3 regions of the Blautia sp. HCP3S3_C12 genome follow, and region 2 is predicted to be linked to each of the others. Evidence: predicted binding sites of a transcription regulator. Region 2 holds the regulator's gene; each other region holds the start of a gene.
What was found. Region 2 encodes Rex, which represses fermentation and respiration genes when NADH is low (regulators of the CRP and FNR family bind a similar motif). Its sites were predicted from a motif close to ATTGTTAANTANTTAACAAT; they were not measured.
Positions count from the first base shown of each region.

Region 1: the regulator Rex is predicted to act here: its motif matches at 1,026-1,045, upstream of ACTNDS_RS12390 (L-lactate dehydrogenase).
Region 3: the regulator Rex is predicted to act here: its motif matches at 1,162-1,181, upstream of ACTNDS_RS14075 (phosphoketolase family protein).

Region 1 covers NZ_JBQHWC010000016.1:37,479-39,756, reverse strand. Annotated here, with positions in the region: gene ACTNDS_RS12395 (two-component system response regulator) at 1-860, shown strand, start outside; gene ACTNDS_RS12390 (L-lactate dehydrogenase) at 1,142-2,089, shown strand.
Region 2 covers NZ_JBQHWC010000006.1:97,508-99,785, forward strand. Annotated here, with positions in the region: gene ACTNDS_RS07565 (NAD(P)H-hydrate dehydratase) at 1-737, opposite strand, end outside; gene ACTNDS_RS07570 (redox-sensing transcriptional repressor Rex) at 867-1,514, opposite strand; gene abc-f (ribosomal protection-like ABC-F family protein) at 1,786-2,278, shown strand, end outside.
Region 3 covers NZ_JBQHWC010000021.1:36,677-38,954, forward strand. Annotated here, with positions in the region: gene ACTNDS_RS14070 (ABC transporter substrate-binding protein) at 1-817, opposite strand, end outside; gene ACTNDS_RS14075 (phosphoketolase family protein) at 1,303-2,278, shown strand, end outside.

The sequences.
Region 1 (2,278 bases), on a different contig from region 2:
TCTGCGGTCGTGGCTTTATGGCAATCAAAAACATCCGTGGTAATTATGAAAGTAATGTCTCTTATTATACTGCGGAGATGAGGGAAAAGCAGATACGCAGCCGACAGCTGGAAAGTGATTTTGAGGGTGCTGTGGCAAACAGGGAATTTGTGGTTTATTATCAGCCTAAGTACAGCGTGGGAACAGAAAAAATCGTAGGTGCGGAGGCACTGGTGCGCTGGCAGAAGCCGGATGGAGAAATCATATCTCCCGGAGAGTTTATCCCTGTGTATGAAAGGAATGGTCAGATCGTAAAACTGGATGAATATGTATTCAGACAAGTCTGCTGTTATCAGAGAAGACGGATGCTGCAGGGAAAGGAGCTGATTCCGATCTCAGTCAATCTGTCCAGGGCAAGTCTGCATCGCAGCGGTACGGTGATGCGCTATGTGGAGATTGTGAAGGGTGCAGAAATCCCTTTTTCCTGTGTACCCATAGAGCTTACGGAGACTGCTGCCCTGTATAGCGACCGGATCAGGAGGATTACAGAGGCACTTGTCAGAACCGGATTCCTTTTACATATGGATGATTTTGGCTCCGGATATTCTTCTCTCACCAGTTTGAATGAGCTGCCCTTTTCTACTTTGAAGATTGATAAAAAGCTGATAGATTATATTGAACAGCCAAAGGGAAAAAAGGTGGTGCAGCAGGTAATTTCCCTTGCTCATGGACTGGATATGAAGGTGGTTGCAGAAGGTGTTGAAAACTCCGAACAGGCTCAATTGCTGAAAGAGATGACATGTGATGTGATTCAGGGCTTTTATTATTCACGTCCTCATCCGGAAGAGCAATTTGCTGCAATGGCAGACCAGAAGATATGAAATAGGGTTTGACTTTATAGATAATAGAATAAAGTCAAACCCTGTTTTTTTGCCCCAGTGTTTGCGAATAATTGTGAAAAACATAACAAAACAAAAGAAAAAAATGAAAAAAAGTCATCAAAAAGCTATAAAAATAAAACTTAACACTTTATTTAATAAAAATAACTTGTTAAATGATTGACGATATGATATGATTTTCAAGACCACTATTGTACATATCTAGATACAATATCATCAAGATATGGCTGAAAATTTATCAGGAAAAAAGGAGTATTAAGGTTATGGGCAGTAAAATTACTATCATTGGTGCCGGCAGCGTCGGGTCTACAATTGCGTACACTTTATCAAGCCAGGATATCGCGTCTGAGATTGTTCTGATCGATATCAACAAACAGAAGGCAGAGGGCGAAGTTCTTGATATCATTCAGGGAACCTGCTTCAGAGATCCAATCTCCATTATTGCCGGTGATTATGAAGATGCAAAGGATTCCGATATTGTGATCATCACCTCCGGTATTGCGCGTAAGCCTGGACAGACAAGGCTTGAGCTTACACAGACAAATGTAAACATCCTTAAATCCATCACACCGGAGATTGTAAAGGCAGCACCGGATGCTCTTTATCTTATTGTAAGTAATCCTGTTGATATTATGACTTATGTGTTTACAAAGATTTCAGGACTTCCGGAAAACCAGATCCTTGGTTCCGGTACCATTCTCGACTCAGCACGTCTGCGCTGCGGACTTTCCGAGCATTTCCAGATTGCGCAGAGTAACATTCATGCCTATGTATTCGGGGAACATGGAGATACTTCCTTTATCCCATGGTCCGGTGCCTATATTTCAGGCGTAAGTGTAGATGAATACTATGAAACTGAGAAAAAACTGGGCAAAGACATTGAACCTGTGGACAAAGAGGCTATGCTTCAATATGTACAGAAATCCGGCGGACAGATTATTTCCAAGAAAGGTGCAACCTTCTATGCGGTATCTTCTTCTGTATGTAAGCTCTGCAGCCTTCTTGTATCTTCCTCAGAATCTATCTCCACAGTATCCACTATGATGCATGGAGAATATGGAATCGAAGATGTCTGCCTCAGTACCCTGACTTTGGTAGGACCAAATGGCGTACAGGGTAAAGTTCCTATGAGAATGAACAAAGCAGAGATTGAACAGCTGCAGAAGAGTGCAGACGCACTGAAAGAGATTATTGCTCAGCTTAACCTTTAAAAATAAAAGTTCAAAAGGAAGTGGGAGATCCTGCTTCCTTTGGACTTATATTTCGTCAAAGCTAATCAAAAGATTGTTAAAAAAAGAGAAAAATCAGAAAAAAATACTTGTTAAATTGTTATCAATATGATATGATGTTTTCGGAAATCGAGCTGATACACTCCTTTAATGCGGAGGAAGGGTGTGCAA
Region 2 (2,278 bases):
GAGCCGGCTATCAGAAGCACTTTTCCGAAAGTTCCCTTGTTTCCCCAGGGAATTCTGGAGGGCAGCATTGACAGATCCTCTTTCTCCAGATAAGCCATAGAGGGATCTCTGTCCGGATTTGCATAAATCCCTATATCTGCAACGATCAGCTCTCCTGCATACATTCTTCCCGGATAAAAGCACAGCCCCCTTTTACAAAAAGCAAAGGTTACTGTAAGATCTGCCCGAAATCCGATTCCCATTTCCCGTCCTGTATCTCCGTTGATGCCGGAAGGAATATCCACAGCCACCCGGAAAGCCCCGGACTGGTTCAGCATGTGGATGATTTCTGCATATCTGCCCTCTACAGGTCTGGACAGACCAACCCCCAAAAGGGCATCTACTATAATAGTATATTCATCCGGCTGCAGGTTATGCTCCAAAGGTACCTGATAATATTTGGCAATCTGCAGCTGCTGCCTGGCCTGGTCTGTCAGCTTCTCCTCCTGACCGGCCAGATAAATCCCGACTTTGATCCCCTTTAGATGGAGAAGTCTGGCAATGGCCATCCCGTCACCGCCATTATTGCCATTTCCGCACACCACCAGTACACGATCCTTGTTACCCAGATATTTTTCCATAGCCTCCACTGTTTTCAGTGCAGCTCTTTCCATAAGTACCATACCCGGAACCCCGGCAGATTCTATTGTGTTCCGGTCCAGCCCTTTCATTTCACCGGCTGTTACCACAGGTTTCATTCAGCCACCTCCTGTCATTGGAAACAGTATACACCTATTTTTTCAAAAAGAAAAGCTATGATCTAACGACCACAGCCATTCAAATCGTCACCGTCCCCTCTGCTGCCGGCAACTACATATGTACTATTATTACTGGTTCTCATGTTCCTTACGATATTCACTCAGATTATAGGAAAGGGTCATCAGGCTCTCTGACAGATGTACATTTTCTACCATAACATCCTCCGGTGCATCCAGATCAATATGTGCAAAGTTCCAGATTGCCTTGATCCCGTTTTCTATGAGAATCTTCGCCATTTCCTTGGCCTTTGCCTTAGGTAAGGTCAGAATCGCAATCTCCACATTATTCTCTTTGAGAAAAAGGGGAAGGTCACTAAGCATCTGTATCTCAATTCCCCTTACTGCAATGCCCTCCAGCACAGGGTTTACATCAAAAATACCAACCAGCCGAAAACCGCGCTTCTCAAAATCTACATAATTTGCCAAAGCCTGTCCCAGATTACCGGCACCCAGGATAATCATCGGGTGCACTGTGTCAAGTCCCAGAATCTTACCGATTTCAGTATATAAATAACGTACATTATATCCATACCCCTGCTGTCCGAATCCACCGAAATTATTCAGGTCCTGACGGATCTGTGAAGCAGTCACGTGCATTTTCTTGCTGAGATCGTTGGACGAGATCCGTTCTACATTCTCCTCCATCAGTTCTCCCAGATAACGGTAATATCGAGGCAAACGTTTGATCACCGCTTTTGAAATTTCCTTAGGTTCCACAAATATTCCCTCCTTATATATCCTAGGTCAATTATAACCAAATGTTATTTTATTGTCAAATTAAATTTGTACTTTATTTACAAATTTTTATCATTAAATTTAGACTATCTGATAGAATGTGCAAAATTTCATCCAAATCATAAATTAAAATACTTTTTTTCTTTCAAAAACAGTCCGGTTCAGTTATAATAAATTCTGTATGCGTACATTTCAGCAGTCAAAGCGGATATTCGCAGGCTGCTGCAATAATATAAATTTCGGAGGAATTTGTATGATCCTATCATGTCAGAATATCTGCAAATCCTTTGGCGAGAAGGTAATCCTTCAGGATGCCAGCTTCCATATAGAGGACAGGGAAAAGGCAGCCCTGATCGGCAACAACGGTGCAGGCAAAACCACCCTGCTGCGTATTATCATCCACGAACTGTCCCCGGATTCCGGAAATGTTATTCTTGCCAAAGATAAAACCATCGGTTACCTGGCCCAGTACCAGGATATCCATGGACACCACACCATCTATGAGGAGCTGATCTCTACTAAGCAGCACATCATTGATATGGAAAACCGTCTCCGCTCCATGGAGCATGAAATGAAAACTGCTGCCGGGGAAGCCCTGGACAGCCTGATGAACACCTATACCAGACTGAGCCATCAGTTTGAGCTTGAGAATGGTTATGCATATAAAAGTGAGATCATGGGTGTATTAAAGGGGCTTGGCTTTACAGAGGAGGACTTCGAAAAACAGATTGAAACTCTTTCCGGCG
Region 3 (2,278 bases), on a different contig from region 2:
GCTGAAGATCTTTGCCTTTAACAGCATTCAGGATAACATTGGAATCCCAGGTATCGCCTGCAAGAAGAGGAGCCTCCAGTCCCTGGGAAGCTGCCTGGTCAATGATCAGGGCTGCTGCCTCTGTGGAAACCGGTGCAAAGAATACATCTGCCCCTTCATTCTTAGCTGTTGTTACATAGGAAGCGAAATCGCTGTTTCCTTCCGGGAATGTATCAGATACAACTTCACCGCCTGCATCCTCAAATGCTTTTGTAAAGTAATGTCCAAGACCGGCAGAATAATCATCACCCTGTTTTGTCAGCACATAGGCTTTTTTTGCTTTAAATTTGTCACTTGCAAAGTTTGCAAGTACAGTACCCTGGAAAGGATCCAGGAAACAGATACGGAAATAATGGGTATTTCCCTGAGTTACCTGTGGATTGGTACATGTAACACCGATTGCAGGAACCCCGCCCTGTTTGAAAATATCAGATGCTGCGATGGCAACACTGGAACCGTAAGATCCAAGTACAACAGAAACTCCATCACTTACCAGCTTGGATGCAGCAGATGGTCCTTTATCATTGGAGGATTCATTATCAACAATATCCAGCTCTACATTATATTCCTTGCCATCAATCTCTACGGTAGGCTGTACACTGTTGGCATACTGGATACCCAGCGTCTCCTGTTTACCGCCTGCACCATTGTCGCCGGATGCCGGTTCATATACACCAATCTTTACTGTGTCAGCTGCAAATGCAGTTGCTGCTGTGGCTGCCACCATAGATACTGCTACTGCTGCGCTAAGTAATACGGCTAAAACTCTTTTCTTCATAATAATTTCCTCCTTTAAGATAATTTGGTTGTTTTTCCTCAGAGAACATCTGTCCTCATCTCTCAAACATTTTTTGAATTATACCATGCTTTATCACTTTACGCAAGTAAAATTCAAATTTTTTTAATGTTTAAAGCCCCGGATAACGGACTTTAAACAAAAAAGGTGCCGAAGATTTCTCTTCAGCACCTTTGCTTAAAATAAATTATAACACCCTGTAATCCATATTACAAGTATTAATTTCTTATTTCAATATATTTTCCAATTAATATCCATATCAAAAACTTATAATTATAATGTAATATTGCTATTTTACGTTCTGTTTCTGATATGATAGGATGTGTTCGGTTAAAAAAATAACAAAGCAACACTCCAACTTATCTGTTAAGAAGCGTTTCCTATTAATTGTCATCAGAAAGTTTCTTATACAGATATCTTCGACATCTTAAACTATACACATCAAAGACAAAGAAAGAGGTAAGAAAATGGAAGACAACAAATTATGTCTGGAAAAGCAGCCTTTAAACCAGGAAATGCTTGACAAAATCGATGCTTACTGGCGTGCAGCTAACTATCTGTCTGCCGGACAGCTCTATCTTCTTGACAATCCGCTTCTGAGAGAGCCATTAACTATGGATCAGATCAAGAAAAAAATTGTTGGTCACTGGGGAACTGTACCAGGACAGAACTTCATTTATGCACACTGCAACCGTGTCATCAAACGTTATGACCTTGATATGATCCTGCTTTCCGGTCCTGGACATGGCGGAAACTTCATGATCGCCAACACCTATCTGGAAGGTTCCTACAGCGAAGTTTATCCTAACATCAGCCAGGATGAGGAAGGTATGAAGAAAATGTTCAAACAGTTCTCCTTCCCATGCGGAGTTCCAAGCCACTGCGCACCGGAAACACCTGGTTCCATTAATGAAGGTGGCGAGCTTGGTTACTCCATCGCTCATGCTTTCGGAGCTGTATTTGACAACCCTGATCTGATTGCAACTACTGTTGTAGGCGATGGCGAAGCTGAGACTGGTCCTTTGGCGACATCCTGGCAGTCCAACAAATTCCTGAACCCGATTACTGACGGTGCTGTACTTCCTATTCTTCACTTAAATGGATATAAGATCAGCAATCCGACTATCTTCTCCCGTCTTTCCCACGAAGAGCTTGAATGCTTCTTCAAGGGCTGTGGATGGAAGCCATACTTCGTTGAAGGCGACGATCCAATGACAATGCACAAGAAGATGGCTGAGACAATGGACACAGTAATCGAAGAAATCAAAGCAATCCAGAAGAACGCCCGTGAGAACAATGATCCGGAACGTCCGGTATGGCCAATGATCGTCCTCCGTACTCCTAAAGGATGGACAGGTCCTAAGGTTGTTGACGGACTTCAGATTGAAGGTTCCTTCCGTGCTCATCAGGTTCCGATCACTATGGAAAAACCGGAACATCTTG